4 regions of the Mangrovibacillus sp. Mu-81 genome follow, and region 2 is predicted to be linked to each of the others. Evidence: riboswitches for the same ligand, from Rfam matches in the RefSeq annotation. Region 2 holds a riboswitch; each other region holds the start of a gene.

Region 1 (7,434 bases), on a different contig from region 2:
TCTGGGGGTGGCTCGGTACGCTAAGAAGGTTGTGGTGGCAGCATATGCACAACCCTAAGTTTGCTGTAGGCTGCAGTGCGCTTATCATTATGATTCTATATAGTTTTGGTCATTCAATATTAAAAGAAAAGCCGATCAAATTCATTCAATTTATGCAAAACGAAGAGGGAAGGATCATTTCTGCTCCTCCTCATAAGCCGTTTGGTGAAATGATCCTTGGTTCGGATATTTATGGATACAGCATTCTGGATCAGTTGATTGTCGGTGCAAAGTATACATTAGTATTTGCACTGGTTGTCGCTTTATTACGGGTGGTCGGAGGATTTTATTTAGGGGTTGTCTATCACTTTTACTTGAAAGAAAACAAGAAGAATTGGCTCAATCGGATGGTCGACTCCATTCATTTCCTCCCTTTAAGCCTGATTGCTTACTTATTGCTGAGACCTGTTTTATGGGGATTGCCAGTGCTCGGATGGGATAATTCAATGTTTGAGCGTCTTATGTATGAAGCCATCATACTCACTATCCTCGTCTTGCCATTAACGACCGTATTAATCGGGAATGAACTGAAACTGATAGGAAGGAAAGATTTTGTGCTGTCGGCGAAATTGCTTGGAGGCAGTAACAAGCACTTACTCTGGACGCATCTCTTCCCTCATCTTGCACCGAGATTATTCATTATATTCGGCAATCAATTCATTCAGACCCTTCTTATACTGGTGCATATGGGATTATTCCATCTGTTCCTGGGCGGAACCATCATCACCGGGGGCGACATGCCTGACCCGCCAAAATCGGGGACATTCGAATGGGCGGGATTGATCAGTTCTGCCAGGTATTCACTGATGACCGGAAAATATTGGATTGCGGTTGCTCCGCTTGTTGCGTTTATGCTCGCCATCATCGCCATGCAGCTCATCGTACAGGGTGTGAAGGAGATCCAGCAGCAGAAAGTCGGGGTACTGGTTGACAATACCCCTATCCAAACAAAGCACAAGCTGGTGAAAAAGAAAACATACCAGCCTGTATTGGAGGATTTCCAGTTTACTCAGCAGCATAATCTTAAAGGATAGAAGGGGGAAATGGATATGAGTGGTACAAGACCGAAGCTGCCCTTGACAGACGAAGAGAGAAAATCATTGCGCCGGGAAAAGATTAAACTGAGCGACCTTTATGAGCTTACTCCTGAAGAATTGAGTGACAGATTGAATCTATCGTTCGAGAGAGCGCGTTATTTAGTCGGGATGGCCATTTTTCAGAGAATCCCCTCAATCGGTCCGAACATGGCCCATAATGTAGTGGAAGATCTTCAATACTATTCATATGAAGAGATTAAGAATGAAAAAGGGGAAGACCTCACCCTGACGCTCGAGAAGAAATACGGAGTGTGGATGGACCCTTGCGTGGAAGATTCCCTGAGGTGTGTTGTACACCATGCCCGTAACCCGGACAGCAGTAAGAACTGGTGGGACTTTACCGAAGAGAGAAAAGCATACAGAAACAAGCACGGCTACCCGTCTGACCGTCCGACAAAAGCGTGGGATGCGCGTTAAGTAAATATCAGTAACCAAGGAGCTTCCCTTACTCAACGATGAAGCTCTTTTGGATGAGAGGATCAAAAGTTTTTGTGATTCATTATGTCTCCTATATAATCAAAGAATAAGAAAGGAGAGGGTCACATGGATTATGCAATGATTACTGGAGCCACAAGGGGGCTTGGCGAGTCAATCGCGAAACGTTTCATTGAGAAAGGGATTTCACTCATCAATGTTTCTAGGTCGGATAATGCTTCGTTAAGAGAGCTTTGTGAAGAAAGAAGCGTATCCTATCAGTTCTTCCAATGCGACCTGTCTGATCCGCAGGAAACAGAGGAAATGATGAGGGAAGCGGGAAGTCATGTATTCAGCTTGAATGCAGACCGAATCTACCTCGTGCAAAACGCAGGGGTAGTGACGCCGATCAATCCTTCGGGGCAGGTGGATAACAGCGATCTCAAGAAGAGCGTCCATGTGAACCTGCTGTCGCCCATGATTGTGACGAATGAAATGCTGATGGCTTCGCAAGGATCCAGTAGTCAGCTGATCATGGTCAACGTCAGCTCAGGGGCAGGGAGCAGACCTGTTTACGGCTGGAGTACGTACTGTTCCACGAAAGCGGGAATCAATATGCTGACAGAAACCGTGAGCCTGGAGCTTTCAAAGAACGGGAGCCGGCATAAAGCCATTGCTTTCAGTCCAGGGGTAATGGATACCGATATGCAGGGTACAATCCGTTCCTCTTCGGAAGAATCATTTGCAGATGTAGAAAACTTTAAGAGATACAAAGAGCAGGGCATGCTGAGAGACACGGATACAGTCGCAGAGGTCCTGGTGAAGCTTGTAACCGAAACAGAAATCGAATCAGGCAAGCTTTATCATGTGAATGATTTATTGTAATTCTGTATTGACAATACAAAGAAAGAGACAAATCTCAATTAAATGAGATTTGTCTCTTCTTTTTACGAGCGTACTGTGCTCGGTTCGGCTGCTTTGGATCGTGTGAACTTCGGCAGTGCGAATCGGATCGCCACCAGACCGCATACTGCTGTCAGGATTGGATAGAAAGCATATGGAATAACGCTTACTGGTGATATTCCTGCCGTTTCTGCAACCAATAATGCCTGTGCTCCATAAGGGATCAGGCCTTGAACGGAGCAAGAGAATATATCCAGAATACTAGCAGACTTACGGGCGTCTACTCCATAATTGTCACCGATCTCTTTTGCCAGCGGACCTGCAATGATAATAGAAATCGTATTGTTCGCCGTGCAAAGATTCGTTGAACTGACAAGTCCTGCTGTTGCCAATTGTGCTCCCTGCGGTGATCTGATCCTGCGGGTGGCAAGATAAAGCAGCGCCTGGATGCCCCCGTTATAGCGGATAAGTTCAACCACGCCGCCGATCAGCACAGTCAGAATGACGATTTCCGCCATGCCGGTCATTCCATCGGCAATGCTTCCGAAATAACTGGCAGGTGTAAAGCTTCCATCAATAAATCCGATGATTCCGGAAAAGACAATTCCTCCAAATAAAACCACGAACACATTCAAACCTGCCAATGCACCGATGATGACTCCCAGGTAAGGAAGGATTTTCACCCAATTATAGGTCTGTGCGTCTACAGTTGAATGATTTCCTGCGGTTATAAAGAATAAGATCACCATCGTAAGAATCGCTGCAGGAAGAACAATAAAGAAATTCACCTTGAATTTATCTTTCATCTCCGTTTTCTGTGTACGCACGGCTGCTATCGTTGTATCAGAAATGAACGATAGATTGTCACCGAACATCGCTCCTCCGATGACAGTAGCCATCGCAATAGGCATGGCGATGTCAGTACCTGAACTGATCCCGACACCGATTGGGGCAAGTGCCGCGATCGTACCCATTGAAGTACCCATGGATAGTGAAACGAACGCTGCAATTAAAAATAATCCAACAATCAGTAGATTTTCTGGAAGTACAGATAGGGCAAGGTTCACCGTTGAATCAACGGCGCCCATTTTTTCTGCTACTCCCGAGAACGCACCGGCTAAAAGGAAGATGAAGACCATGATCATAATATCAGGGTGTCCTGCACCTTTAGCAAAGCGTTCCACTTTAGCATTCAGAGATTCCTTTCGATTCATGAGAAGCGCCGCAACAGCAGCGATAATAATGGAAACTAATACTGGGAAAGCGTAAAAATCTCCTGAAAGGATTCCCGCACCCAGAAAGAGTGAAACAAATATGAGTAATGGCAATAATGCCGACAGTTTACCTTTTTCTTCAAACATTCGAACAACTCCTTTTGACAATTGGCTTTCGTGATGAATTTTTATGGGATGGACATTTACCGGCAATACTACTTCAGGCGACGAATGTTGACGGCGGCCAGCAAGCCTGTCCTATCGGTACCAATTTCAACGACCTTTCATTATCCGGGCCGATAAAATAGTAACGATAAAAATAAAAAACCTCTTCAAATTAAGAAGAGGTTTCCAATATGAGAAACACTCTCCTTATCTTTCAAGCATCTCTGCTTGCTGGATGTGGCACAGCACTCGAATTGAGTCCGCTGCCGAGACATCACAGGGCCAGTCCCTCCGTCTCTCTGGATAAGAAGAATTATCCTATTCATTTGTGAAATTATACTTACATACTTTAAGACGTTTAAGAAAAAAAGTCAAACGGGAATTTGTTTTCCTTTTCTAAGGGACAGCGAAATCAGTGCATCCGTCATTGTTGAATGGGAATCTGGCAAGTTGATTACTATGGGATTTTTCCATCAAATCAGCCGTTCAACAGGTGAAAAGATGTATCCAGAAAAAGGAATGATTTTATTTACAATTACCTTGAATAGGACTAGTATTATAGGGATAAAAAAACATCTGGGGGATACGGAAGTGGAAAGAACGATACGAAATCAAGTTTTTACACTGCAAGGTTTTTACTTTTTAACCTTTTTTGGAGTGGGGAGTTTATATCCGCTGTTAAGTGTATATCTGAGTGAAAGTGTGGGATTGAATGGATACCAGATCGGGACAATCATGTCGATCGGGCCGATCATGATGATATTCTTTCAGCCGGTCTGGGGGATGGTAAGTGACGCGACCAACCGGCCTACACAGGTGCTGGCCTTTACTTCATTGGTTGCCGGCATATTTGCCCTCGGGTATCTTATAACCGATCTTTATTACGGACTGCTTCTGATTGCAATACTCGTTGCAGTTTTTCAGAGTGCGATTATCCCGGTTTCAGATAGTATCAGTCTGAAATATACGAGTAAAGTCCGTTACAATTATGGAAATATTCGTTTGTTTGGTTCATTGGGGTTCGGTGTTGCCGTGTATGTGATGGGAAGATTATCGGAAGGTTTCATAGGACCGACCATCATTTTCTACGCCTTCTTCATCTGTCTTGTGTTTTCAGCCGTACTGGCTTTCCGTTTCCCGAAGGAACGGGCTGCGGCAAAGCTTGATTTGAAAGCTGGGATGAAGGAACTATTCGCACTGAAGAAATTTTTGATCTTTTTGGCCGTCACGTTCATGGTGTTCGGTCCGAATCTCGCGAATAATACGTACTTCGGATTATTCGTTGAAGACTCCGGCGGAACATATGCCGGAATCGGTCTTGCATTCTTGATCGCCGTACTATCCGAAGTGCCTTTCATGAGAGTGGCAGGCAGCTGGATTGACCGCTTTGGTTTATTGACGGTAGCGGCTTTGGCAGGAGCTGCGTCCTTGATCCGCTGGCTGTTCTACTTCACGGAACCAAGTCTTTGGCTTGTGTACAGCTCAGCTGTCATGCAGGGTCTCGCAATCGGTCTATTCGTTCCGGCAGGACTGCGTTATATAAGGGAAATCACCCCAGCTCATATCACAGCTACAGCGGTCACCATTTATTCGGCAATCGGAAATGGTCTGGGAAACTGGTTCAGTACCTTTATCGGCGGGTTCATTCTCGAAACATTCTCCATCTATGCAGTCTATTTATTTTTTGCACTCCTCTCATTAATCGGCATTGTCCTTTGCTTTGTATTGATGAAAGAAGAGAAGAAAGAAGTTCTTGCCTATTAACTGCGTAAAAGCTGAATGAGAAATTTTTAAAGTGGTTCTGTTTTGAAGTACAAAACATGAATGACCAGTGCTTATCGTATAGTAATTCGCACCGGAATTAAAATGGAAAATGCTTGGAGACATATTAATATGCTCCAAGCATTTTTTCATCCTAAGATTCGCATTGGTTGGCGATTTCCAAATCTACAAGAATATCCAGAAAATAAGCTACTAAAATAAGGGAAGAAACTCCTCTTATTGAGGAAACAGCACGAAAAACAGAGTAAATAGAGGTGAAAATTTCCTCTAATTACTTCAAAAGCATGAAAATGGAACGTTCTTCTTTGCCTTAACGGGAAAAACTGCCCTTATATCCCTCGAACCTAACCCTATTCTGATGGATAACGGAAAAAACTTCCCTTATTTAAACAATCAAAGACGTTACTCACAATAAAGGATGAAAAAATCTGCCTCTTTTATCTGCCTCTAGAAATCAGCACCCACCTCCTGCTAGTTAAATAGCATCCGCAGCACACCAAGTGGGATAACAATTCGCATGTGAATTTTCATGCTACATAAATAAGCTTATGACCCTGTTAAAAGGGGTTCAAAGGGCAGATTTACTTATTTCAACCGCTATATATATCAACAAAAAGAAGCAGTCTAATTCAGTTGCGAATAGGACTGCTAATCGGTGTGCTAATTTAGTTTTTAAATTCGAGATCCGAAACCGTTAAGAAATTTTCAGGCAGTTTTTTGTTCAATATTTTAATACACAGCCAGCAGCGGGAAAACGAAATCTTGCACGGAAATCATTAGCGGTAGTAAAGGAAGATATTTTCTCAAAATAATTTTCCCATTAAAGGTTTGAATTTTCTCAAAAAGAGGTACAAAAAGAAATAAGTAAAACAAATCAATCAACAAACTGCCATAAAATAAATTATTTAAATGATAAAAATGCTAACTAATCGAAAAGGAGTTCGATCACATGGATAACAACTTTCTATACTCAAAAAACAATGCAAATCTTGGAGATAAGATTGAATTTAAACGAAAGAAGCATATCGTGAACGGTGTGGTGACTTCGTTAAGAGAAAATACAGTCATCGTCAGCGTGGAAAATGATGATGCGAAAAAACTGGACCTTCCCGATCATCAGACAGTAGTTTCCCACAAAAACTATGTCATCGTGGAACGGGCGGGTGCAGAAACACAGCCGGTCTTCGTGTATGACGGCTGGAACAGTGCATTAAAAGCATAGAACTTAAAAGGCTGACCTCCCAACCAAATGGGGTGTCAGCCTTTTTCTATGTCCAGCTGCAACGATTATCGGCTGATCGATCCGCCTTCGCATTTCTAATTATCCAGCTCCGGCGGCTAGGACCTCGAGGTCATAAGCTAAATGGTCCAAGAAGGCATAAAAACCGCCTTCCAGGCCCATTCATCTTATGCTTGTCGGGTCTGAACGATCCGCCTCCGCATTTCTTATTTTTTATTCAGCCTTCCCACATACTCTTCGATCATTTCTTTGGTCACTAATTTCCGCTGCGGCACAACTCCCTGACGTGCAAGGGCATTGATCTTCTGTGTGGCGTCGTTTATTCTTCCAGTTGAAAAAATCTCGTCTGCCTGACAAAGTTTCACTGCTTCGTCGATTGCCTGTTCTCTTTCTTCGTCTAACCTCATGAATTGTTGTACAAGATGATTTTGTTTAGTGGAATGTTTGGTAATGGCCTTATGTACACTCATGTCCTCAATCCTCTCCGTCCGGAATATTCTCTGTCTTTATTATGCTTTTTTATTGATGAAATGGCAATGCTCCTTTATTAATTCATCCTGATTCACAAGTAGACCCCGCC
Region 2 (7,434 bases):
TTTCTTCAATATCTCCATCTGGCACAAGACTAACATACCTATCATGCTCAGGATTTTCAATACATAATGGTCGTGGACGCACAAGAATCCTCCTCCTCGGAATAGTTAATTCTGGTTATAGGCTAATATTCGACTGTCAAGAAGATATTTCCTTTATTTTTGATATTTAATTTCATTACCGCAAAACGCACCATGAATAGCGGGACTCGTTCCAATCGGTACTCCAGTTTCAATCAGTCTTAGGTAAAAAATATATAGGGTTGCCTATACACTTTTTTTCATTTTGAAACGATGAGAGACAGAATGTATCACCTCCCTATCCGTTTACAAAACAGCTCTCCTTGATTCTACATAATCCAAACCAAAGTGCGTATGAAGGACCCTGGCAGCCTTTTCTACATCACACCTGTCAACCAGCGCACTTAATCCTGCAGTGGATTCCCATATGGACTCCTTCGCAATATGGCAGTCATGAAAAACGTTGGTAACCTTCTCTTTTACCTCATGTGTTGAGTTGATGCGTCCTATCACGGACACCTTTGATAGATCTTCTCTCTCTTCTATATAAGAATAGGCTTGATTGTATTGTCCAACGATTCTCTTTACTTCTTGAAAATCCTGATCTTTTACTATGAGGATAAGGTTTTCCTTGTATTTAATGATTTCTGTCTCAATATGATGGGAATCGAGATCATAAAGAATCAGTGACTCTCCTCCCTGACAGTCAAAGATTGTCAGAACAGAAATGTCTTTCTGGTAGGCTATCCCGACAATAGGTGCATTACTCTGTGTTCTTTCGCTAATGACGGTCCCCCGCCCCTCATTCGAACTGGAACAAACCACAAGTGGCACATGATGTTCCTTCGCATGTTTGATCGCTCTCGGATGCAGGACAGCAGCTCCCATGGCAGCTAAACGCAGCATCTCATCATAGGAGAGGCTGTCAATTTTTGCTGCCCGGGGCACGATTCGCGGATCCGAAGTATACACTCCATCTACATCCGTATAAACATCACACCTATCCGCTTTTAAAGCGGCGGCAAGAGCAGCTGCAGTCGTATCCGAACCGCCCCTGCCTAATGTAGTTATTTCTCCTTTATCCGTGATTCCTTGAAAACCGGCGGCCACGACGATTCGTCCTTTTGATAACTCCGATTTTATCCGATCGGTATCGATCGAGGTAATCTTGGCATTCCCAAATACTCCGTCCGTTTGGATTCCCGCCTGTCTGCCTGTCAGGGATACGGCTTCCAGCCCCGTATGCTGCAGGGCCATGGTCAAAAGGGAGATCGTCACCTGCTCGCCGGTACTTAAGAGCATATCCATTTCTCTCTTGCTTTGCTTTGCAGAGAGTTCCCCTGCCAATCTTACGAGTGTATCCGTCGTTTTATTCATTGCTGATACTACTGCGACAACATCATGGCCTTTTTCTCTTTCCTTCATGACATGAAAGACCATACGTTTGATTCGATCTGTTGAACCAACAGAGGTTCCACCAAACTTTTGAACAATCATACTCAATGATACCCCTACTTTCTATCAGACCATATTTATTAAAGATTACTTCTGGGAAATTGCAGCTCCAGTCTTCGCTTCATTTTCCAAAGGAATTTCATCCAGAATAGACACAGCTTGAATATGATCATGCGTCCGAAGAAGCGATTCCAGTGTATGTTTCCTGCCTTCAACAAATACGTACAAGTAATCGCCAAGCTGAATATGATCCTTTAAAGTGAACGATGAAATCCAGTTTTGATAATCATCCTCTTCACGGATTCTCAGAACCCATTGGCGGCTGCTCTCAACCTGAACCTCCCCGGTCCTCGCTATGCTTTCGGCAGAGGCCGTGTACTTCCTCTCTATCAACGACAGAAAATCTTCTACCATGGCGCTGCCTGTAGGCAATTTTCCAGCTCCTGGACCAAGCAGGGTAATCCTCCCTACAAGACTACCCTTTAGAGATATGGCATTTTCTACATCCTCCACACCGTAAAAAGGATGGGTGTCATGAACCAGGATGGGCTCTACTTCACCTTTGATACGGTCAATTGAATCCCTCAAGAGAGAACCTGCATGCTTGAACCGCAATCGAAAAGATTCCGCTGCCTGGATCCACTCTGCAGTCAGGTGGGATATCCCCTTACGTCGAATATTCTTCCAATCGGGCTGTCTGCCAAAGGCTGTTTGACTTAAAATCAGCAATTTATAGAACGCATCATGACCTTCGATATCATTTGTCGGATCGGCTTCAGCGTAGCCCTTCTCCTGAGCAATCTTTAAGGCTGTATCAAAGGCAAGGCCTCTATTTCTCATTTGAGATAAGATGAAGTTGGACGTCCCATTTAAAATCCCTTGAATTTGTCTGATTTCATTCACCTTCAGAAGCTGCCTGATACTGCCGATCACCGGTATTCCCCCGGCTGTCGTCGCTTCAAATCCAACCGATACCCCGTTCCTTTCCGCTTTTTCCAATAGCCCGGGACCATATTTGGCAAACATCGCTTTATTGGCCGTGACGATATGAACTCCCTTCTCAATGGCTTCGGTTAAATACGTAAAGCTCGGCTCCTCCCCCACGATCGCTTCAAAGATGACGTGCAGGTCCGGGATATCCAGAATGTCTTGGAAATCCGTTGTGACGTTGATGGATGGATCAATGTCCCTCTCTTTTGCGGGATCTTTTATAAGAATCGCCCTTACCTTCACCTCTTTACCCAGTACTTCCTTCAATCTGTCCTGATGAGTATCGATTGCTTCACAGACTCCTTGCCCTACCGTTCCGAAACCCAGAATTGCCACATTAATCGTTGACATGATTCAGCCTCCTATTATCGAATTTTCACTTTATACTTAAGAATTGATTCATTCCATGAAGATCCACTTGAGGGAAGTGAGAGCGGAAAAGAAGAGGGTATACAGAAAAGCCCTCTTCTATTAAGAAGAGGGCTAAATAATCATGCTCCTCCCCTTATCTTCCAGATCCGTATGGAATCTGTAGGAATTGGCACCTTTACAGTCTGATCCTGCAGGTTGCCGGGCTTCATCGGGCCTATCCCTCCGCCGCTCTTGATAAGAGTTATAATGTTTGGTTTTGGTATTACTTGCTATTTGAGTATGAATTGGATTATAAAGAGGATTCATTGCCTCGTCAATACTATTTTTAGTATTTTTAAAAAATTCTTTCTAATGACACAGATAATATCATTACCTATCGGTTTACTATGATATTTAAACGTATGCGGTGGAACCAGTAACCAGTAACTTGAAAAACAATCCACAGCCTAAAGCTACCCAAGATAACTTTCTGCCATTATTTAATTCCCCGATGCAATTAGGATCTAAACCGATACCCCACACCCCAAATTGTTTCAATAAACACAGGCGACGAAGGTTCCTCCTCAATCTTCTCCCGGATCTTCCTGATATGCACCGTAACCGTCGTCAAATCCCCTAAAGAGTCATACCCCCAAATCCGTTCAAACAGATGTTCTTTGCTGAAGACTCTGTTTGGGTTAGTGGCCAGAAAATACAGAAGGTCGAATTCTTTGGCGGTCACGATTTTTTCTTCTGAGTCGACGAATACTCTGCGGGAGTCCGGATCGATGACGAGGTTCCGGATTTCGATCACTTTTTTCATGTCACGGTTGATCAAGCGTTCGTATCTGGCAATATGAGCTTTTACCCGTGCGACGAGTTCACTGGGGGTGAAGGGTTTGACGATGTAGTCATCGGCTCCGCGGTCGAAGCCCCTGATTTTGTCGATGTCTTCTTTTCTTGCAGTGACCATTAAGATCGGGATGTCGAGAAATTCCCTGAGCTCCTTGCATAGCTGGAATCCGTCCGTATCCGGCAGCATCAGATCAAGCAGAATGAGGCTATATGTGTTGATCCTAGCAAGGGCAAGCCCCTCTCCGCCTGTCGATGCCAGGTCACAAGCAAAGCCGCTCACATCGAGATAGTCCCTTTCGAGTTCCGCGATATCCTTCTCATCTTCAATGATCAGTATGTTTTGCATGATCCTTCACCTTTTTCAATGTAAAATAAATGCTTGTTCCTATACCCGGCTTACTTTCTGCCCAAATGCTCCCGCCGTGCCCTTCTATGATTTTTTTGGCAATGGACAGGCCAAGCCCGCTTCCTCCTGTGGCGGAGTTTCTCGAGATGTCCGTCCTGTAGAAGCTGTCAAAGATACGGGGCAGTTCCGTTTCCGGTATCCCGCTCCCATTATCCTGAATCTCCACCTTGACATCATACTCAAGCTCCGTGAGGATGACCTGAATTTCTTTCTGTTCTTTATTCATATACTTTAAACTGTTTTGCGTGATATTCTTGACGACCCGGTCCAGCTTTTCCCTGTCAGCTTCAACGAGATAAGAACCTGACCTTTCATAGGATAGCAGCGCTTCACCGTGTTCCTTTTCAAGAGTAAAGGAAAGTTCGTCGATGAAATCATCAAAATACGCATCAAGGTGGACCTTTTCAAATTGAAACGGCAATTGGTCCATATCCAGCTTCGAATATAGGAACAGTTCATCGATGAGTCCGTCCATATCATGGGCATTCTTCTTGATCTTGGCCATGTATCGGTTCAGCTTGTCTGGAGTGCCGGCGATGCCATCTTCGATCCCGCTCACATACCCTTTGATCGAGGTTAACGGTGTTTTCAAGTCATGGGAAATGCTCGCGATAAGCTCCTGACGATTCAGCTCGTATTGCCTTTGAACCGTCTCTGCTTCCTTCAGCTTCAGGCGCATCTCTTCAAATGTATTCGATAATTGCCCCAATTCATCCTTCTTGTCAGACGCCACACTAACATCAAGATCCCCTTCACTGATCTTTCGTGCTGCGAACGACAACTTCTTGATCGGTTCTATGATGCTCTTTGACATAAAATAGGTCAGCAACCCGTTCGTCAAGACTAAAATGACCACCAGCGCACCGAAGCGGAGAGTCAGGAAAGTTTGCAGATTCTTCCCATTCAATACATAAAAGAACACATATCCAACCACGATTTCCACGATTAGAAGACTGACAAGGGGAATGACAATCATTCCGATATTCGATAAGAGCAGCCTCTTCTTTATCGACATGCCATCACCTGCTTTCCATACAATGTGAACCTGGGCTGCCGTTACTGACAGCCCCTTCTGTTACTTCTCCATTATTCGTCCATCTTCTATATATAATACCCGGTCACAGAGATGGAGGACCCGTTCATCATGGGTGACCATCAGTGCAGCCTTGTTTCTTGATTTGACCTCTTTCGCAATCATCTCGACCACCTTTTTCCCCCGCGCTGAATCGAGGCTCGCCGTCGGCTCATCGGCCAGGATCATATCCGGATCATTCATAAAGGCTCTGGCAATCGCCACTCTCTGTTTTTCCCCGCCTGAAAGTTTGTCTGGATAATTCTTCAGACGGTGGCTCAAGCCCAGGTGCTCAAGCAGCTCGATCGCCCGAGTATCAGTCTTTCTTTTTCTCCCGATATCATGCACGAGGAGCAGCTGTTCTTTTACCGTCAAATAAGGGATCAGGTTTGCTGCTTGAAAAATGAACCCGATCCTGTTCAACCGGACAGAGGTCAGCTGTGTTGAGCTGTAACCCGAAATGTCTTCTTCATCAATCATTACCTTTCCTGTGCTCGGAGTCAACAGCGCGCCGATAATCGACAGCAATGTGCTCTTCCCGGACCCGGACGGCCCGACAATCGCCGCAAACTCCCCACGCTTCACCGTATATGAAATGTTCTTTAGAACCTGTACCGTCGTATCACCGTCTCCAAATGTTTTCGAAAGATTCTCAAGCTTCAATATCGCTTTTGTCATTATTCAACCCTCCCGATCGCTTCAAGTGCATCTGTTTTTGCCACTTGGCGCACGGATAATAAAGCACCAAGCAGATTCAATAGAAGAAACAGTCCTGCCGTCCCCGCTAACAGCACCGGCGTCAGCCTGAATGGCATATCTTCCGGGATGACCTGCGTCATACCATATACAAACCCGCCGCTGACCACCAAGCCAATCGCTGTCAACAGGCTGACCTGGATCATGATGCTTTTCACAATATAGCCTGTCGTCGCCCCGATCGCCTTCAGCACCCCCAGCTGATTCTGCTTGTGAATCGTGATGACATAGAAGAACACACTCGACACAAAGGCAGAAATAATAAACAGGAAAACCACAATCATCTTCAACGAGCCCTGTGTTTCTGTGTAACCCGGAATCCCCTCAACCGCTTCATCGATCGTCAGGGTATCGAAACCATCAAGCTCTTCATACGATCCCGAATAAAGAATCGCATTATACGTTGTATCCTGCCCGCGGGACTCATGAACTCCAGTTCCAAGGTCGGTGTACACTACCGGGATATTGGAATACATCTGATCTTTGGAGAAACCTGCAATGATCAGTTCTTTCCCGGTGTTCTGATCTACAACGACATCATTCATTTTAAACCCGTCCCTTTGCATGCTTTCATCCGCAATCACTTCATCCTCTTCCAGTTCACTTATATTCTTCCCTTCTGCCACTTCCATCTCCGGATACGAATCTGTATCGACAGAGAAATACGTGACATCCACTTCTTCCTTGCCAGTTTTTTTGATAGAAGACATCATGGTTACCGACAATGGTGAAAACTCCCCATCCAGCTTCCTATCAATCCTTTTCACTTGTTGATCACTCAGACTGGAACCGACGATGGCATCTTCCGCTTCTTTATTCACCACAACATGTTCTGCCTGCAAATTCTTGATCGCCGCACTGTCCCCGAATCCCAATCCATTCGCCAACCCGCTTATAAAAAATACTAGAAACAATACTGCAGTCATGATGAGGGCAATCAACGTATACCTGACTTTTGAATGCCTCAATTCTTTAAATGCTAGAAACACCTCATTCACCCCTTTTCTTTACACTTTTTTGATCCATCACCGGAACCAGCACCGCACAGACCACCGCCGTAAAATAAGGCAGAAATTTAATCCCTAACGGCTGATTGAACACTCCCATGCTCACGATCCCAATCACACTTGATAACGCGATCCCCACTGCAAAACCACCTAATAACCCTAATAGAACGGCTGCAAATACTCTCATTTCCATCACTCCTCAATATCTTTTTTCGTCATTAAATTCCATGCATTTCTAACCAGTACAACTGCCTGACCAGCAATCACGATGGCGATTACCGGGTGTAATGCCCCGGCCCAGGGAAGCGTCCTTGTAATGTTTGCGGTTAGATACATCAGAAAAATCGCCATCATCACCGCCAGAACCTCGATCATGTACCTGCGCGGCATTCTGCCGATCAGTGCAAAAATGAACATCAATAGCGGCACCAAAAATCCAAAATAGTGAACAAACTCAACATGTTTCCCCCAATTCACCGGATTCACAAACACCGCTGCCCCCGCCATAAACACTTGCACCAGCA
Region 3 (7,434 bases), on a different contig from region 2:
TTCAACTTCATCACCGGCATTAAGCTTCAAAATGGCTGTCACCTGCACTCCATTTGTGAACGGGACGCCCGTTCCCCAGAAGTCATTATCTGCCGCCTCAAACGGATTGCCGTTTATTCTTATTTCGATTCTTGTCCGGTAATTCTCTTCGAAGCTGTCGGGTATGAAACCCACGGTCCCGGTCACTAAATAAATGCCTTTCTTCCGCGGGATAAAAATCGAGTCACAGCGGTCATATTCACGTCCGAGGTCAAACTCTTCCTCTTTAAAGAATAACTTCACAGACGTATCTGCCGGCACAACCTGACTTTCAGTGGAAAATGCTCTGAAAGCAGATCCTTTTTTCACCTTTCGTTTACACTTTTTATAGTGGTCTGTCATACTATTCACCTGCCTTCATGTAAATTTAATGACTCTATTAAATAGAACCATTCAATCTATTCTATGTGAGCTGAAAATAATAGATAGGATGTTTGTCCCTTGAACGTGAGAATTGGATGCATGGACTGCAAAAGGAGGCACAAAAAAGGTCTCTCACCTGTGAAAGATGAGAGACCTTTTTTTCTGAGACGCTGCAATATTCTAATGTCCGGCTCCTGCATGATCGACATGCTTTAGGTGCTCCTTGTTCATAAGGATGAAGATGACAGATAGAAAGACAAATCCCGCACCGACTATAAACGGCAGGCTAGGATTGTAGATCTCAGCAAGTTTCCCCGCAGTGAAAGGAGCAATCGCCCCTCCCAAGAAACGGAGAAAGCTGTAGGCTGCCGAGGCTGTCGAACGTTCGACAGGAGCCGCGTTCATGACGGCTGTAGTAATCAGGGTATTGTTGTTACCCAGGAATGCACCCGCCAGAATCACGGCTGCAATGACCACCCACTGCACAGATGTCCAGAGGCCCATCGCCAGCAGGAGCATGGCGAATAGTGTGAGCATGGCACACATCGACTTGATGGTCCCGAACCATTGCTGCAGCTTTGGCGCCATGAACACAGAAGTGGCGGCCAGCAGCACGCCCCAGCCAAGAAATACATAACCCAGTCCGTGTTCATCAAGCCCCATCACAAAAGGAGCATAAGCAAGAAGCGTAAAGAAACCAAAGTTATATAGTGCTGCAGCAACACCAAACACGAATAATGAGCGGTGCTTCAACGCTCGAAAAGGATCAGCAAATGTTGTTTTCTTCTCAACCCGTGCAGACTTCTCTGCTTTCGGCATGAAGATGGTCAGCCCGATAAAGGCAATGACCATGAGTGTCGCAACTCCGAGAAATGGGCCTCTCCACGACATAGCACCAAGCCAGCCGCCAAGAAGCGGACCGACGGAAATCCCAAGACCGATCGCCGCTTCATAAAGAATGATCGCTTTGGCGGCTCCGCTGTTTGAAAGCGACACGATCGCCGCTAAAGCAGTGGCAACGAACAACGCATTTCCCAGCCCCCAGCCTCCCCGGAGTCCGACGAGTGTCCAAATATCGTTCGATAACCCTCCTAGTGCTGAAAATAGGGCAATGATGACGATACCCGAAAGAAGCGTGCCTTTCACCCCAATTCTAGATGAAAGCATTCCTGTAATGAGCATCGCAACCGCCATCACGGCATTATAGCTTGTGAAAAGCAGCGTGACCTGGCTTTGGGAGGCATCCAGCTGACTCGCGATTGCCGGCAGAATCGGATCCACCAACCCAAGACCCATAAACGCGATAATACACGCAAAAAAAACAGCCCAGACCGCTTTCGGCTGTGCCAGGATCCCTTTTTTTTCTACATCGGCCGGGTCTATTGAAGGCGGGACAGATGGTTGAATAGATGACATGCATATTCTCCTTTTCTTCTATATATATTTAAACTTTTCTAACTTAGTTGTATGATGAAAGTTTATAATTGTATTATACAACTAAATTACGCCGAGTCAATAACCTTCGATCTTTTTATGTGGTATCATAGAAGATATACTTGTTCGTATTGCGGGGTTATCGTATGAATGAAAACCATTTAGAAATGATTGAATTGGAGCTCGCCATCCTCATCCGCCGGGCAACCAATCTCTCTTCCAACAAAAAACTGGGCAGCCTCGACCGCTCCGCATATTTATTGCTGCGACGAATCGCCAATAAAGGAGCAGCAGGCGTGAAACTGCTGGCAGAAGAATTCATGCTCGACATTTCCACCATCAGCAGACAGGCAGCCTCCCTCGAACAGAAAGGTTTCTTGTACCGTATTCCTGACCCTTTGGACGGGAGATCCTATAAACTGGACATCACAGAACTAGGGAAAAGTGTCTTTAAAGAACATATGGAAGCGCGTTTAAAGAGGTTATCGGAGATCATAGAGGAATGGCCGGACGAAGAACGTGAAGTTTTTGGGAAGTTGTTGAAGAAGTTTAATGAGTCGTTGATTTTGTGAAGGATTTAGGAGAGCTGGAGTGGCTCTCTTTTTATTTGAAGCAAGTATTTTATGTTGTTGATGGCATTTCATCAACGTATTGATGAATACGTTATGAGGAGGAGAACGGGGTCTATCATTAGCACAGGACTTGCCTATTCATGGTGAAAATATTTATTAAAACAGTAGAGGCTCCTGAATTATATCACCTTTTATAGTAAGGAAAAAGCACCTTCTTCCCGATTACGTTAATGCAGTAACGTGTCAGGAGTCAGGTGCTTTTTTTACATTCATCTTTATCAGACTTACTTTGTTCCTTATTTCACGAGCAGCTCTTCTCTCGTTTGTTCTGCCGCTTTCACCATCACCTGAAGTGCTGCAACAGTTTCCTCCATACCCCTGGTTTTTAAGCCACAATCGGGATTAATCCAGAATAGCTTTGGATCAAGTACTTGAAGCGCACGATGAATATTTCTGGTCAACTCTTCTAGTAATGGTACCCGCGGACTGTGAATATCGTATACACCAAGACCGATTCCCTTATCATACGTATTATCTTCAAAGGCATGAATTAACTCCCCGTGGCTTCTTGATGTTTCAATAGAAATAACATCCGCATCGAGTGCTTTAATTGCATGAATAATATTCTTAAAGTCTGAATAACACATATGGGTATGGATTTGGGTCTCATTTTGAACAGAGGATGTTGCCAATTTAAATGTATAAACCGCCGCATCCAGATAGCCTGCCCATTTTTCACGTTTTAACGGCAGCCCTTCCCGAATGGCCGGCTCATCCACTTGAATCATGCGGATTCCATTTTCCTCTAGTGCTTCCACCTCTTTTCGAAGCGAAAGTGCAATTTGTCTTGCCACCTCGTAGCGTGAAATATCATTACGGACAAATGACCAATTTAAAATCGTAGTCGGACCTGTCAACATTCCTTTTACCGGTTTGTTTGTTAATGATTGGGCATATACAGTTTCTGCAACTGTCATTGGTTTCTTAAAAGCAACATCACCATAAATTAGCGGAGGCTTCACACATCTGGAACCATATGACTGAACCCAGCCGTATTTTGTAAATCGAAAGCCGGCTAATTTTTCTCCAAAGTATTCAACCATATCTGTCCGTTCAAATTCCCCATGTACGAACACATCCAAACCAAGATCTTCTTGAATATCGATCCACTTTTTTATTTCTGCCTTAATATAGACTTCATATTCATTGTCAGTTAATTCGCCCTTCCGCCATTTTAACCGCTGTTTTCTTACTTCTTTCGTTTGTGGGAAGCTGCCAATAGTTGTCGTAGGCAATAATGGTAATTGGAAAGCCTTTTCTTGAAGCCCTCTTCGTACTGTATATGGCGCCTTCCGCTCTGCTTGATCCTTCTGTAAGCTGCGAATGGCTTCTCGAACTTGCGTATTATTTCGAATCGATGATTGGTTTATTTCATGAATTGCTTTTGTGGTTTCATCGATTTCTTTTTGTATCACTCGTTTTCCATTGTTCATGCCATTTGTAAGTGTACTAATTTCTTCTAATTTTTCATCGGCAAATGCCAGTGCATTTCTTAGAATCTCATCGAGCAATTCTTCATTTTTTACTGTCACAGGAACATGCAATAGGCTTGATGATGGCTGAACAATTAGTCTTGTTTTTGAAACAACCTCTTCAATTTCGCTTAGAAGTGACATTGTTCCTTCGAGATCGGCACGCCAAATGTTTCGTCCGTCAATAACTCCAGCTGCAAGTCCCTTATTCTTGGGAAAACCATACTTTTTCAATGCTGCAAGATTCTGACCGTTATCATGGACAAAATCAAGACCAATTCCCTGAACAGGAAGTGATACGACCTCTTTGTAATGCTCAATACTATCAAAATAAGTTTGCACTATCACCTTAACGTTTGGTGCTGCATCATGTAATGCCTGATAGACTTCGTTAACTAAAGAAAGCTCATCTCTTGGAATAGTAGTTGCTAAGATTGGTTCATCTATTTGAACCCATTCCACTCCCTCTGTCTCTAGTTCACGTAAAATTTCCGCATAAAGCGGGACAAATTGCTCGACAACTGCTTTAAAGTCACTTTTATCATATCCTTTTGATAACTTTACGAATGTAATCGGACCTAAAATAATTGGTTTACCATGAATACCAAGTTTTTGCTTCGCCTCTTGAAAAAATTGAAGCGGACGATTTTCCACAAGAGCAGGTACTGTTTCATTGAGCTCTGGAACGATATAGTGGTAGTTTGTGTTAAACCACTTTGTCATTTCAGCAGCCACCGCCTCTTTCGTTCCTCGAGCGATATCAAAATAGGTTTCAAGCGACACCTTCCCGCCGCTGTAGTTAAAACGTTTCGGTACTAAACCGAACATAACAGCCGTATCCAGGACATGATCATACAAGCTAAAGTCCCCGACAGGAATTAAATCAATTCCGTGCTCCTTCTGCTTTTTAAGATGCTGCAGGCGAATCTCTTCTATTTGCTTTAAGAATGCCTCTTTTTCTAACTTTCCTGCCCAAAACTGTTCCAGGGCTTGTTTCCATTCACGTTTTTCCCCAATTCTTGGGTATCCTACATTCGAGCTTATCACTTTTTCCATAATGGGTTACCTCTCCTTTTCCATACAAATCTTAGTTTCGAACCTAAAAAATCTCCCTTTTCAAAAAAAGAAAAGAGAGATTGATACGTATAATTAACTAGAGTTCGAACCTTCTGGTTTACTGAGCACGTATTTCTCACCTCCCCTATATCCCCGTAGAGTACTAGCGCATACAACAGGCAGGTTTCCTGACTTAGGTTCATTGCTTCTTATCCCTTCCCATTCCCTATAAAACAGTGGCTACTCGATAAGTTGCTCCCCAATACAGTGGCGGGACCGTGCCGGCTTTTCACCGGTCTTCCCTTTTAAGCCGCGTAGATGATCCACACAGCACCTGAAGCTTTTGATATGAAGTTTTAGCAAAACAATTTTTATTTTATAAACATAAACAGCCTCTCTAGTAGAACATAGAGAGGCTGGCGAATCCTTTTTCATCCCTCTCATTTGCCAAAGCAATATGCCTTGCTGGAATTAGCACCTTTTTAACACAGTTGTTAAATGGTTGCCGGGCTTCATAGGGCCAGTCCCTCCGCCTCTCTTCATAAGAGTATTAAAATTTTTAATGTTTTGAATTTAAATGCAATGGTAGCATTTTGTACAGGGGTTGTCAAAGATTATTAATGCAGTACAAAGTTCCATAACCAAATATTCACTTGGATGACACGCTGCCGATAAAGTAGTATTTTTTGAAAATAGTTATTTTAGAGGAGCTTAAAGATGTTTACGAATAAAAAGTCCTCTAAATAAAGTAAAAACCTCCCAGAAGCTCAGAGAACTTTTGGGAGGTAAATAACATATATAGGGGTTTGTTTCTTCAAATGACAAGCAGTATGTCATTTTTAACAAAGCCTCGAACCTTTTCACAGTAAGGTTTTGGGCGTTATTACATCATGCCGCCCATTCCACCCATACCGCCCATGTCAGGCATGCCGCCGCCAGCGTTTTCTTCAGGAATGTCTGCAACTACTGCTTCAGTAGTTAAGAACATTGCTGCAACGGATGCTGCGTTTTGAAGTGCGGAACGAGTTACTTTAGTTGGGTCAACGATACCTTTTTCAATCATGTTAACCCACTCGCCAGTTGCTGCGTTGAATCCTACACCCACTTGTTCTTTCTTCAGGCGCTCTACGATGATAGAACCTTCTAGTCCAGCGTTGTGAGCGATTTGACGGATTGGCTCTTCAAGTGCGCGAAGCACGATGTTGATACCAGTTGCTACGTCTGCGTCTGCTTCGATTGAAGCGACTTTGTTGTATACGTTCACAAGGGCAGTACCACCACCGGAAACGATCCCTTCTTCCACCGCTGCGCGAGTAGAGTTCAAGGCGTCTTCGATGCGAAGTTTACGCTCTTTAAGCTCAGTTTCAGTTGCAGCACCGACTTTCACGACTGCTACACCGCCTGCAAGCTTGGCAAGGCGCTCTTGTAATTTTTCTTTATCGAATTCAGAAGTAGACTCTTCGTGTTGAACACGGATTTGATTCACGCGTCCTGCAATCTTTTGTGGATCTCCAGAGCCTTCTACTACTGTTGTGTTTTCTTTTGTTACGACAACTTTCGCTGCACGGCCCAGTTGAGTGACGTTTGCAGATTTAAGGTCTAAACCTAAATCTTCCGTGATCACTTCACCGCCAGTTAGGATGGCAAGGTCTTCAAGCATTGCTTTACGGCGGTCACCGAATCCAGGAGCTTTGACAGCCACTGCATTGAATGTGCCGCGAAGTTTGTTCACTACTAATGTAGCAAGTGCTTCACCTTCAACATCTTCAGCAACGATCAATAACGGCTTGCCTTGTTGTACCACTTGCTCAAGAACAGGAAGTACTTCCTGGATGTTGCCGATTTTTTTGTCCGTGATCAAGATGTATGGATTCTCAAGAACCGCTTCCATCTTGTCAGAGTCAGTTACCATGTATGGAGAAGCATATCCACGGTCGAATTGCATACCTTCCACTACGTCAAGCTCAGTCGTGAATCCTTTGGACTCTTCGATTGTGATGACGCCGTCGTTTCCAACGCGCTCCATTGCTTCTGCGATCAATTGACCGACTTCTTCGTCAGCAGCTGAAATTGCAGCAACCTGCGCGATTGAATCTTTGCCTTCGATCGGCTTGGAGATAGCTTTTAATTCTTCCACTGCAGTTTGAACCGCTTTTTCGATTCCTTTACGTACGCCTACAGGATTAGCCCCGGCTGTTACGTTTTTAAGACCTTCACGGATCATCGCCTGTGCAAGGACCGTTGCAGTTGTTGTACCGTCACCGGCAATTTCGTTTGTTTTGCTTGCTACTTCAGCTACAAGCTTTGCACCCATGTTTTCGAATGCATCTTCAAGTTCGATTTCTTTAGCAATCGTCACACCATCATTTGTGATAAGTGGTGAACCGTATTTCTTCTCGAGTACCACGTTACGTCCTTTTGGTCCAAGAGTTACTTTA
Region 4 (7,434 bases), on a different contig from region 2:
CAAGCTTATCACCTCATTTATATAATATACCCCAGCGCTTTCAAGCGGCTTTCAATAAATATCTTGGAATATTCGAAGATCTCTTCCCGTTCCGGTTCATTATAAATCTCATGATAGCATTTCGGCCATTCTTTATAGTGCATCTCCGATAAAGAGAGCTCATTGAACCATTTCTTTACCGCTTTTTTATCGACGATTTTATCATCACCGGCCTGCAGCACGAGAAGCGGCACATCGGGCAATTTATTTAAATTGACCGTGGCAAGCTTGATGGCTTGTGCGAGCTCCCTGTACCAGCGCACGGATACCTTTGTGATATAAAGCGTATCGTTGCTGTCAATTTCCCTCACATCTGCATTTCTGGTCGCCATCTCAACCGTCAGGCCGGATGGGAACTTGACCATCGGGGCAATCTTATTCAATCCGTAAGAAAGAAGTTCGATCGGTTTTGAAGGACCATCCACCAGCCCCAGACAAGGAGATGACAGAATGACTCCGGCAATGTTCACATGAGATTCCTGCAGCATGCGAACGGTAATCAGGCCGCCCATGCTGTGACCAAGGACGAAGACAGGCAGTTCAAACTGATAGGCGGCCTGAACCCAATCTTTTACCTCGATTATATATTCGTCAAACGAATCGATATGTCCTCTTTGTCTCCTGGACGTCATCCCCTGTCCCGGCAGGTCACCCATGATGACATGGAAACCTGATGAGCGCCACATTTCAATGAGCCAGCCGTATCGGCCATGATGCTCCATTGCTCCATGAATGATGACGATGACTGCCTTTGCCTCTTGATCTGTTTCCCATTTCCACATGGCAAATCCTCCTTAAATGTTTCTCAAATTGTTCGTATCTGCTACCATTATTATAGTAAATATTATTGAAAGGGGTAGTGAAAAATGCTCTATCCATATAAAGATAATAAACCAACGATAGCTGAATCTGCTTTTATCGCCGATTATGTAACAATTTCCGGGGACGTCGAAATCGGGGAAGAATCCAGCATCTGGTTCAATTCCGTCATCAGAGGGGATGTGGCAGCAACCAGAATCGGACGAAGAGTAAATGTTCAGGACAACTCCATTCTTCACCAGAGTCCCAATAATCCGCTGATCCTCGAAGACGAAGTAACAGTCGGCCACGGAGTCATTCTACATAGTTGTAAAATCAGAAAAAAGGCCTTGATCGGGATGGGATCGATCATCCTCGATAATGCCGAAATCGGCGAAGGTGCCTTCATCGGTGCCGGCAGCCTGGTTCCTCAAGGAAAGGTCATCCCGCCAAATACTCTTGCCTTTGGACGTCCGGCAAAAGTGGTGCGTGAATTGAACGATCATGACATCAGTGAAATGAAGCGGATTTCCAGGGAATACGCCGAGAAAGGTCAATATTATAAAAGCATCAAACCCTTTTAAGTCTTATACTTGTGATACCCAAACCACCTGCTGATTACTCGTGTTAAATTACGGGATGACTCCGTTAATTAGAAAAGCGGAAGGGCTTTGCTCAGAGGCGTGTGGCATAAGACGGACCGGCCAGGAAGGCGCGGACGGTTTGGCTTATGACATGTGCCTCTAAGCCCTGGAGCTGGACAATTCTCGAGTTAAATTTACTCTTTCTTATCAATTCAAAAAAACCAACACCCATTTCAAGTGTTGGTTTTTCTCATACCTGTTATTACTTTAGAGCCTCAGCCTTCAATACATCAGCTTTGTTTGTACGCTCCCATGGAAGATCAAGATCGTTGCGGCCAAAGTGTCCGTAAGCAGCTGTCTGCTTGTAAATCGGACGGCGAAGGTCGAGCATTCTGATGATTCCTGCAGGGCGCAAGTCAAAGTTGCTGCTTACGACATCAACCAATACATCTTCAGAAACTTTGCCTGTTCCGAATGTATCCACTGAGATCGATACCGGTTGTGCTACACCGATCGCATATGCCAATTGAACTTCACATTTTTCAGCGAGTCCGGCTGCTACGATATTTTTCGCTACATAACGAGCAGCATAAGCTGCTGAACGGTCAACTTTCGTTGCATCCTTACCAGAGAAAGCACCGCCGCCGTGGCGTGCATAACCGCCGTACGTGTCAACAATGATTTTACGGCCAGTAAGTCCTGCATCCCCTTGAGGTCCGCCAATAACGAAACGGCCAGTCGGGTTGATGAAGTACTTTGTTTTTTCATCAATCAGTTCTTTTGGAACAACCGGCTCGATGACATATTCTTTCAGGTTACGCTGGATTTGCTCCAGTGAAACTTCCGGATGGTGTTGAGTTGAGATAACGATTGTATCGATGCGGACTGGCTTATCGTTCTCATCATATTCAACCGTTACCTGCGTTTTACCGTCCGGACGAAGGTAAGGAAGAACTTCTTCTTTACGTACTTCGGTCAGCTGGCGTGAAAGTTTGTGTGCCAGTGAAATCGGAAGAGGCATAAGCTCTTTCGTTTCATTGCAGGCAAATCCGAACATCAGGCCCTGATCACCGGCGCCGATTGCGTCGATTTCAGCATCAGACATTTGTCCTTCGCGTGCTTCAAGCGCTTGATCTACACCTAGTGCGATATCAGCAGACTGCTCATCGATCGATGTAAGTACGGCACATGTTTCTGCATCGAAACCATATTTCGCACGGGTATATCCGATTCCGCGGATTGTTTCCCGAACGATTTTTGGGATATCGACATACGTATTTGTAGTGATTTCACCTGCAACAAGTACAAGACCTGTCGTGACAGATGTTTCACATGCTACACGGGCATTCGGATCATTCGTGAGAATAGCATCAAGAATGGAATCGGAAATTTGATCACAAATTTTATCTGGATGTCCTTCCGTTACGGACTCAGATGTAAACAGACGACGTTTCGTTGACATTAAGGTTCCTCCTTAAGCATATTTGCCGGTCTTCACCGACAAAACATTCAAACAGATACGGTACTCATTTCCCTAAGTAGTATGAAGTAAACATGGTTTTTTTATAAGGAAAACGCCATGATATAAAAACATGACATTTAATCACTTGTGCTCCACTATAAAACAGAAAAAACCCTTCCTCTCGAAAAGCATAAAGAGGAAAGGTTTCACATCATAGCCGCGCCTTTTCTCTCTTATCGTTCAAGGTTATCCACCTTGCCTCAGTTTAGCACCTTCGCTTCATGGGACCTTCCCCATTCGGAAAGATCAAGAATCTATTTAGCAGGTTGCTGGGTTTCATAGGGTCTGCTCCCTCCACCAGCTCAGGATAAGAGTATCCGTTCAAGGTACAATAATAACGTTAACAATACAGGGTGTCAAACACTTTTTTATAAGAAAAGATTAACAGCAGGCATCCCTATAATCTCTTAATCCATTGAACCAGATCATGAGTGACATTTATATAAGAAGAAAGGAAGAAACGTGGGTAAATGTATGAAGAAATTTTCATGGATAAGCATAAACTGCTTAGATAGGATGAAATCCGTTATATTTTTTAAGAAAATTGTTACAAATTTAAGTCACATAATAAAAAACATCTAAATAGTATAGACTAATAAATTGATTGTGTTATACTATTTTTGAAAAGAAACAATAAAGGGGTATTTAAATTTATATAAAGGAAGGGTTCTAATGAATTCAGTGAGCATGTCTAATGAGTTAACAGAATTACTTAACGGTCAAAACATCAAAAATCAACTATCTGTTTCACAATTAGTGGAAAAAGTTCTTCATAGAAATGAAGGCGCTTTAACTTCTTCAGGTGCGGTCAGAGCTGAAACCGGTAAATATACAGGGCGCTCTCCTAAAGATAAGTTCATTGTCGAGGAGCCTTCAACCAAAGATAAAATCGATTGGGGATCTGTAAATCAGCCGATCTCCGCTGAATCATTCGATAAATTATATCATAAAGTTCTTGAATACTTAAAAGAAAAAGAAGAAGTATTCGTATTTAACGGATTTGCCGGTGCAGATCCAAAACATAGACTTCCAATCCAGGTCATCAATGAATTTGCATGGCATAATCTCTTTGCCCATCAACTGTTCATCCGACCGGCTGCGGAAGAGCTAAATTCACATAAATCTGAGTTCACAATCGTTTCAGCACCTAACTTTAAGGCAGACCCAGCTGTAGACGGCACCAACTCTGAAACTTTCATCATCGTTTCATTCGAGAAGCGGGTCGTACTGATTGGCGGGACTGAATATGCAGGAGAAATGAAGAAATCCATTTTCTCTGTCATGAATTACATGCTTCCTGAATCCGACATCCTTTCCATGCACTGTTCTGCAAACGTAGGGCGTGAAGGTGATGTAGCGTTATTCTTCGGCCTTTCCGGTACCGGGAAAACGACTTTATCAGCCGACCCCAACCGCCGTCTGATCGGGGATGACGAACACGGCTGGTCCCCGAACGGCGTATTCAATATCGAAGGCGGATGCTACGCGAAATGCATTGGTCTGACACGTGAGAAAGAACCTCAAATCTATGACGCCATCCGCTTCGGATCCGTGTTGGAAAACGTAGTGCTCGATGAAGACTCGCGCATTCCTGATTATGAGGATAACACATTGACTGAAAATACACGTGCTGCCTACCCGCTGCAGGCAATGGATAACATAGTGGAGCCAAGCATCGCAGGACACCCAAATACAATCGTATTCCTGACTGCGGATGCATTCGGGGTATTGCCTCCGATCAGCAAGCTGACGAAAGAGCAGGCAATGTATCACTTCCTTAGCGGCTATACATCCAAACTGGCAGGAACCGAGCGCGGCATCACTTCGCCGCAGGCAACTTTCTCAACATGCTTCGGTTCTCCGTTTCTTCCGCTTGCTGCGACCCGTTACGCAGAAATGCTCGGAAAGAAAATCGATGAGCACAATGCTGAAGTGTATCTCGTCAACACCGGCTGGACTGGTGGAGAATATGGTGCAGGCAGCCGCATGAAGCTCTCCTACACACGCGCGATGGTGCAGGCAGCACTTGAAGGCGAACTGACAAACGTTGAAACCGAAACAGACGAAATCTTCGGCCTGAACATTCCAGTCCATGTACCGGGAGTACCTGATGAAGTCCTCCTTCCGATCAGAACATGGTCAAATGAAAAAGCGTACAAAGTAAAGGCAGCCGAACTTGCACGCCAATTCAACAACAACTTCAAGAAGTTCACAAACGTACCAGCTGAAATCGAAGCCAAAGGCGGACCGGCAGTAAAATAACGATGATCAACCGCAACTGATCAGTCAAACACTTTCCAAGTGTCTGGCTGGTCGGTTTTTTTGTTTGGAATAGGAGATAAATTCAATTTTCCTGCTTTCCGGCCTGTTTCTAAATAAAAAAGAGGATTTCTCCTCTTTTCCCTCAGGTTATAAGCCTTTCTTCCTGCCCGTTATCAGATTCCATAAAAACACGACCAGGGCAACGACCAATAATATATGGATGATGGCTCCGCCAATCTTAAAGATCAACCCTAACAGCCACAGGACTACCAGTATTCCAATGATGGTCCACAACATGTTTACCGCCTCCTTCATCATGTATTGATGCTAACTTTCCCTATATTTCATTTTTTAAAACAAACTTAAAACTTTAATTCACATAACACTTTACTAAATATTAGAAATTTTGGTAATATATCAATTAAAACTTATAAAAGGGGACAGGAAAATGATTAGGGTGTTAACACAGGTAGATGACGAACAATGCCAGAAGTTAATCCAGGAACAGCCTGCTGAAAATTTGTTCATCATCGGTGATATCGAAGCATTTGGATACGAGCAGGAATTCCAAACCATCTGGGGGGATTTTGACGAAAAGGGAAATCTAAGGGGAATTCTTTTGAAATATAGGGAAAACTTCATTCCTTACTCATCGGGAGAATTTGATGCAGAAGGATTTGCGGATATCATGAATGAATACGAAGACTTTAAGATCTTGTCCGGTTTAAAGGAGCTCACTTCGAAGATTGAACCTTTTTTAACAAGGGAGTTCCATTCGAGAAGGCAGATGTATTATGCAAAACTGGATAACACCGATTCACTGTCAAATGAGGATCTGACACAGATTAAAAAGACAACAATTGAGGACCTTCCCAAACTGGTGGATCTACTCAACAACATCCCAGAGTTCAGCGGAGGAAATTTTTCAGTCGAGAATAAAAGGCACGGTATGGAAAAAGGGGTATCGCGCAGTTATTTCATTAAAGACGGGGGTATATTGGTTTCCTCTGCTTCCACCACTGCCGAAAATACAAAGTCAGCCATGATCGTCGGTGTTTGCACTCACCCCGGACATAAGAAAAAAGGCTATGCTACCGGGTGCATGACCAAACTGTGCCGTGATGTCCTTGAGGAAGGAAAAGAGCTTTGTTTATTTTATGACAACCCCGAAGCTGGGAAGATTTATAAGAATATCGGATTTGAGGACATTGGGTATTGGATGATGTATAAATTTTAACGAAGGATCACATGAGAAACGGGCAGGATTTCCTCAGAGGAGATCCTGCCCGTTTTCTCATGCGGCAGCTTTCGTACTGCCCTGTATTAATCTTGCCTGTACCAGGCGGTTTCGGACGGTGATGCCGATCCAGCTTGCCAGGAATGCTTTAATGAGACCGACCACAATGAAAGGATACACTCCCGCTGCCATTGCCTGTGCCCAGCTCAGTTCCGCAACAAACTTCAATTGGATCGTACCGATGATCAGAATGACGACCATGCCGACTGTGTTCGCAATCATCGCCATTGTGAGATTGAATTTGGTTTTTTCAAGGATGGCCCCTGTGATGAAGGCAGCTGCGATGAACCCGAAGATATAGCCGCCAGTGGGACCGGCCAGGACCTGCATCCCTCCACTGAATCCTGCAAATACCGGGACGCCTACAGCTCCGAGAGCCGCATATCCGACCATCGAAAATGCCCCGTATCTGCTTCCGAGTATCGTAGCCGTCAGCCCTACCGCCAATGTCTGCCCGCTGATCGGAACAAGCGGAAGAGGGATCTCAATCTGCGCGAAAATCCCCGTAATGGCAGCAAAGATGCTGCATTGTATGATCATCCTTAATTTTTCCCCGTTCATTCTTCGTTCTCCCCTTTTGTGTAAACTACTATAAGATTAAAGTTAACACACTTTTCAACGTTCGGGAAGTACATTAAATACTTTTTCAACAAACCAGCGGATCACATAGGATAGGGGCAAATAAATCACGAACGACCACCATGACTGCCAATGATAGGCTTTATAGTAATCCAGCCACCTGAAGAATGGCTCGCTGATGAAGGAAGCTCCTGCAGCTAAAACCACATTAGCGATAAAGAACGCCTTCCCTTTTGGAAAGTAATAATAGATGAGCATATAGGTGACAGGAACCAGTGCATAATCAAACAAATAGGCTTTTGGATATATGGGGAATAGTTCAGACGGATACCCCCAGAATCCCAATTCAAACC

The links. Region 2 has a riboswitch for S-adenosylmethionine ahead of V6B33_RS00445 (homoserine dehydrogenase). Riboswitches for the same ligand answer to the same signal wherever they lie in the genome.
Region 1: it holds a riboswitch for S-adenosylmethionine, as region 2 does, so the genes downstream of both, V6B33_RS19290 (Na+/H+ antiporter NhaC family protein) here and V6B33_RS00445 (homoserine dehydrogenase) in region 2, are expected to answer to the same signal.
Region 3: it holds a riboswitch for S-adenosylmethionine, as region 2 does, so the genes downstream of both, metE (5-methyltetrahydropteroyltriglutamate--homocysteine S-methyltransferase) here and V6B33_RS00445 (homoserine dehydrogenase) in region 2, are expected to answer to the same signal.
Region 4: it holds a riboswitch for S-adenosylmethionine, as region 2 does, so the genes downstream of both, metK (methionine adenosyltransferase) here and V6B33_RS00445 (homoserine dehydrogenase) in region 2, are expected to answer to the same signal.

What each region holds. Positions count from the first base shown of each region.
Region 1 is NZ_JBAJHU010000013.1:44,549-51,982, reverse strand. It holds gene V6B33_RS19305 (ABC transporter permease subunit) at 1-1,073, shown strand, start outside; gene V6B33_RS19300 (helix-hairpin-helix domain-containing protein) at 1,089-1,553, shown strand; gene V6B33_RS19295 ((S)-benzoin forming benzil reductase) at 1,680-2,435, shown strand; gene V6B33_RS19290 (Na+/H+ antiporter NhaC family protein) at 2,498-3,814, opposite strand; SAM riboswitch class I at 4,037-4,142, opposite strand; gene V6B33_RS19285 (MFS transporter) at 4,424-5,596, shown strand; gene V6B33_RS19280 (DUF2187 family protein) at 6,564-6,836, shown strand; gene V6B33_RS19275 (DUF2533 family protein) at 7,061-7,324, opposite strand.
Region 2 is NZ_JBAJHU010000001.1:82,895-90,328, reverse strand. It holds gene V6B33_RS00455 (DinB family protein) at 1-82, opposite strand, end outside; gene V6B33_RS00450 (aspartate kinase) at 325-1,515, opposite strand; gene V6B33_RS00445 (homoserine dehydrogenase) at 1,561-2,814, opposite strand; SAM riboswitch class I at 2,966-3,076, opposite strand; gene V6B33_RS00440 (response regulator transcription factor) at 3,332-4,015, opposite strand; gene V6B33_RS00435 (sensor histidine kinase) at 3,993-5,090, opposite strand; gene V6B33_RS00430 (ABC transporter ATP-binding protein) at 5,151-5,825, opposite strand; gene V6B33_RS00425 (ABC transporter permease) at 5,825-6,892, opposite strand; gene V6B33_RS00420 (DUF5957 family protein) at 6,894-7,097, opposite strand; gene V6B33_RS00415 (DUF6220 domain-containing protein) at 7,103-7,434, opposite strand, start outside.
Region 3 is NZ_JBAJHU010000019.1:31,379-38,812, forward strand. It holds gene V6B33_RS21270 (ABC transporter permease) at 1-381, opposite strand, end outside; gene V6B33_RS21275 (MFS transporter) at 583-1,818, opposite strand; gene V6B33_RS21280 (MarR family winged helix-turn-helix transcriptional regulator) at 1,983-2,408, shown strand; gene metE (5-methyltetrahydropteroyltriglutamate--homocysteine S-methyltransferase) at 2,705-4,996, opposite strand; cobalamin riboswitch at 5,158-5,349, opposite strand; SAM riboswitch class I at 5,434-5,544, opposite strand; gene groL (chaperonin GroEL) at 5,880-7,434, opposite strand, start outside.
Region 4 is NZ_JBAJHU010000014.1:34,228-41,661, forward strand. It holds gene V6B33_RS19565 (tetraprenyl-beta-curcumene synthase family protein) at 1-3, opposite strand, end outside; gene V6B33_RS19570 (alpha/beta hydrolase) at 18-821, opposite strand; gene V6B33_RS19575 (gamma carbonic anhydrase) at 906-1,421, shown strand; gene metK (methionine adenosyltransferase) at 1,684-2,883, opposite strand; SAM riboswitch class I at 3,114-3,257, opposite strand; gene pckA (phosphoenolpyruvate carboxykinase (ATP)) at 3,616-5,205, shown strand; gene V6B33_RS19590 (lmo0937 family membrane protein) at 5,353-5,502, opposite strand; gene V6B33_RS19595 (GNAT family N-acetyltransferase) at 5,654-6,442, shown strand; gene V6B33_RS19600 (biotin transporter BioY) at 6,500-7,063, opposite strand; gene V6B33_RS19605 (CBO0543 family protein) at 7,118-7,434, opposite strand, start outside.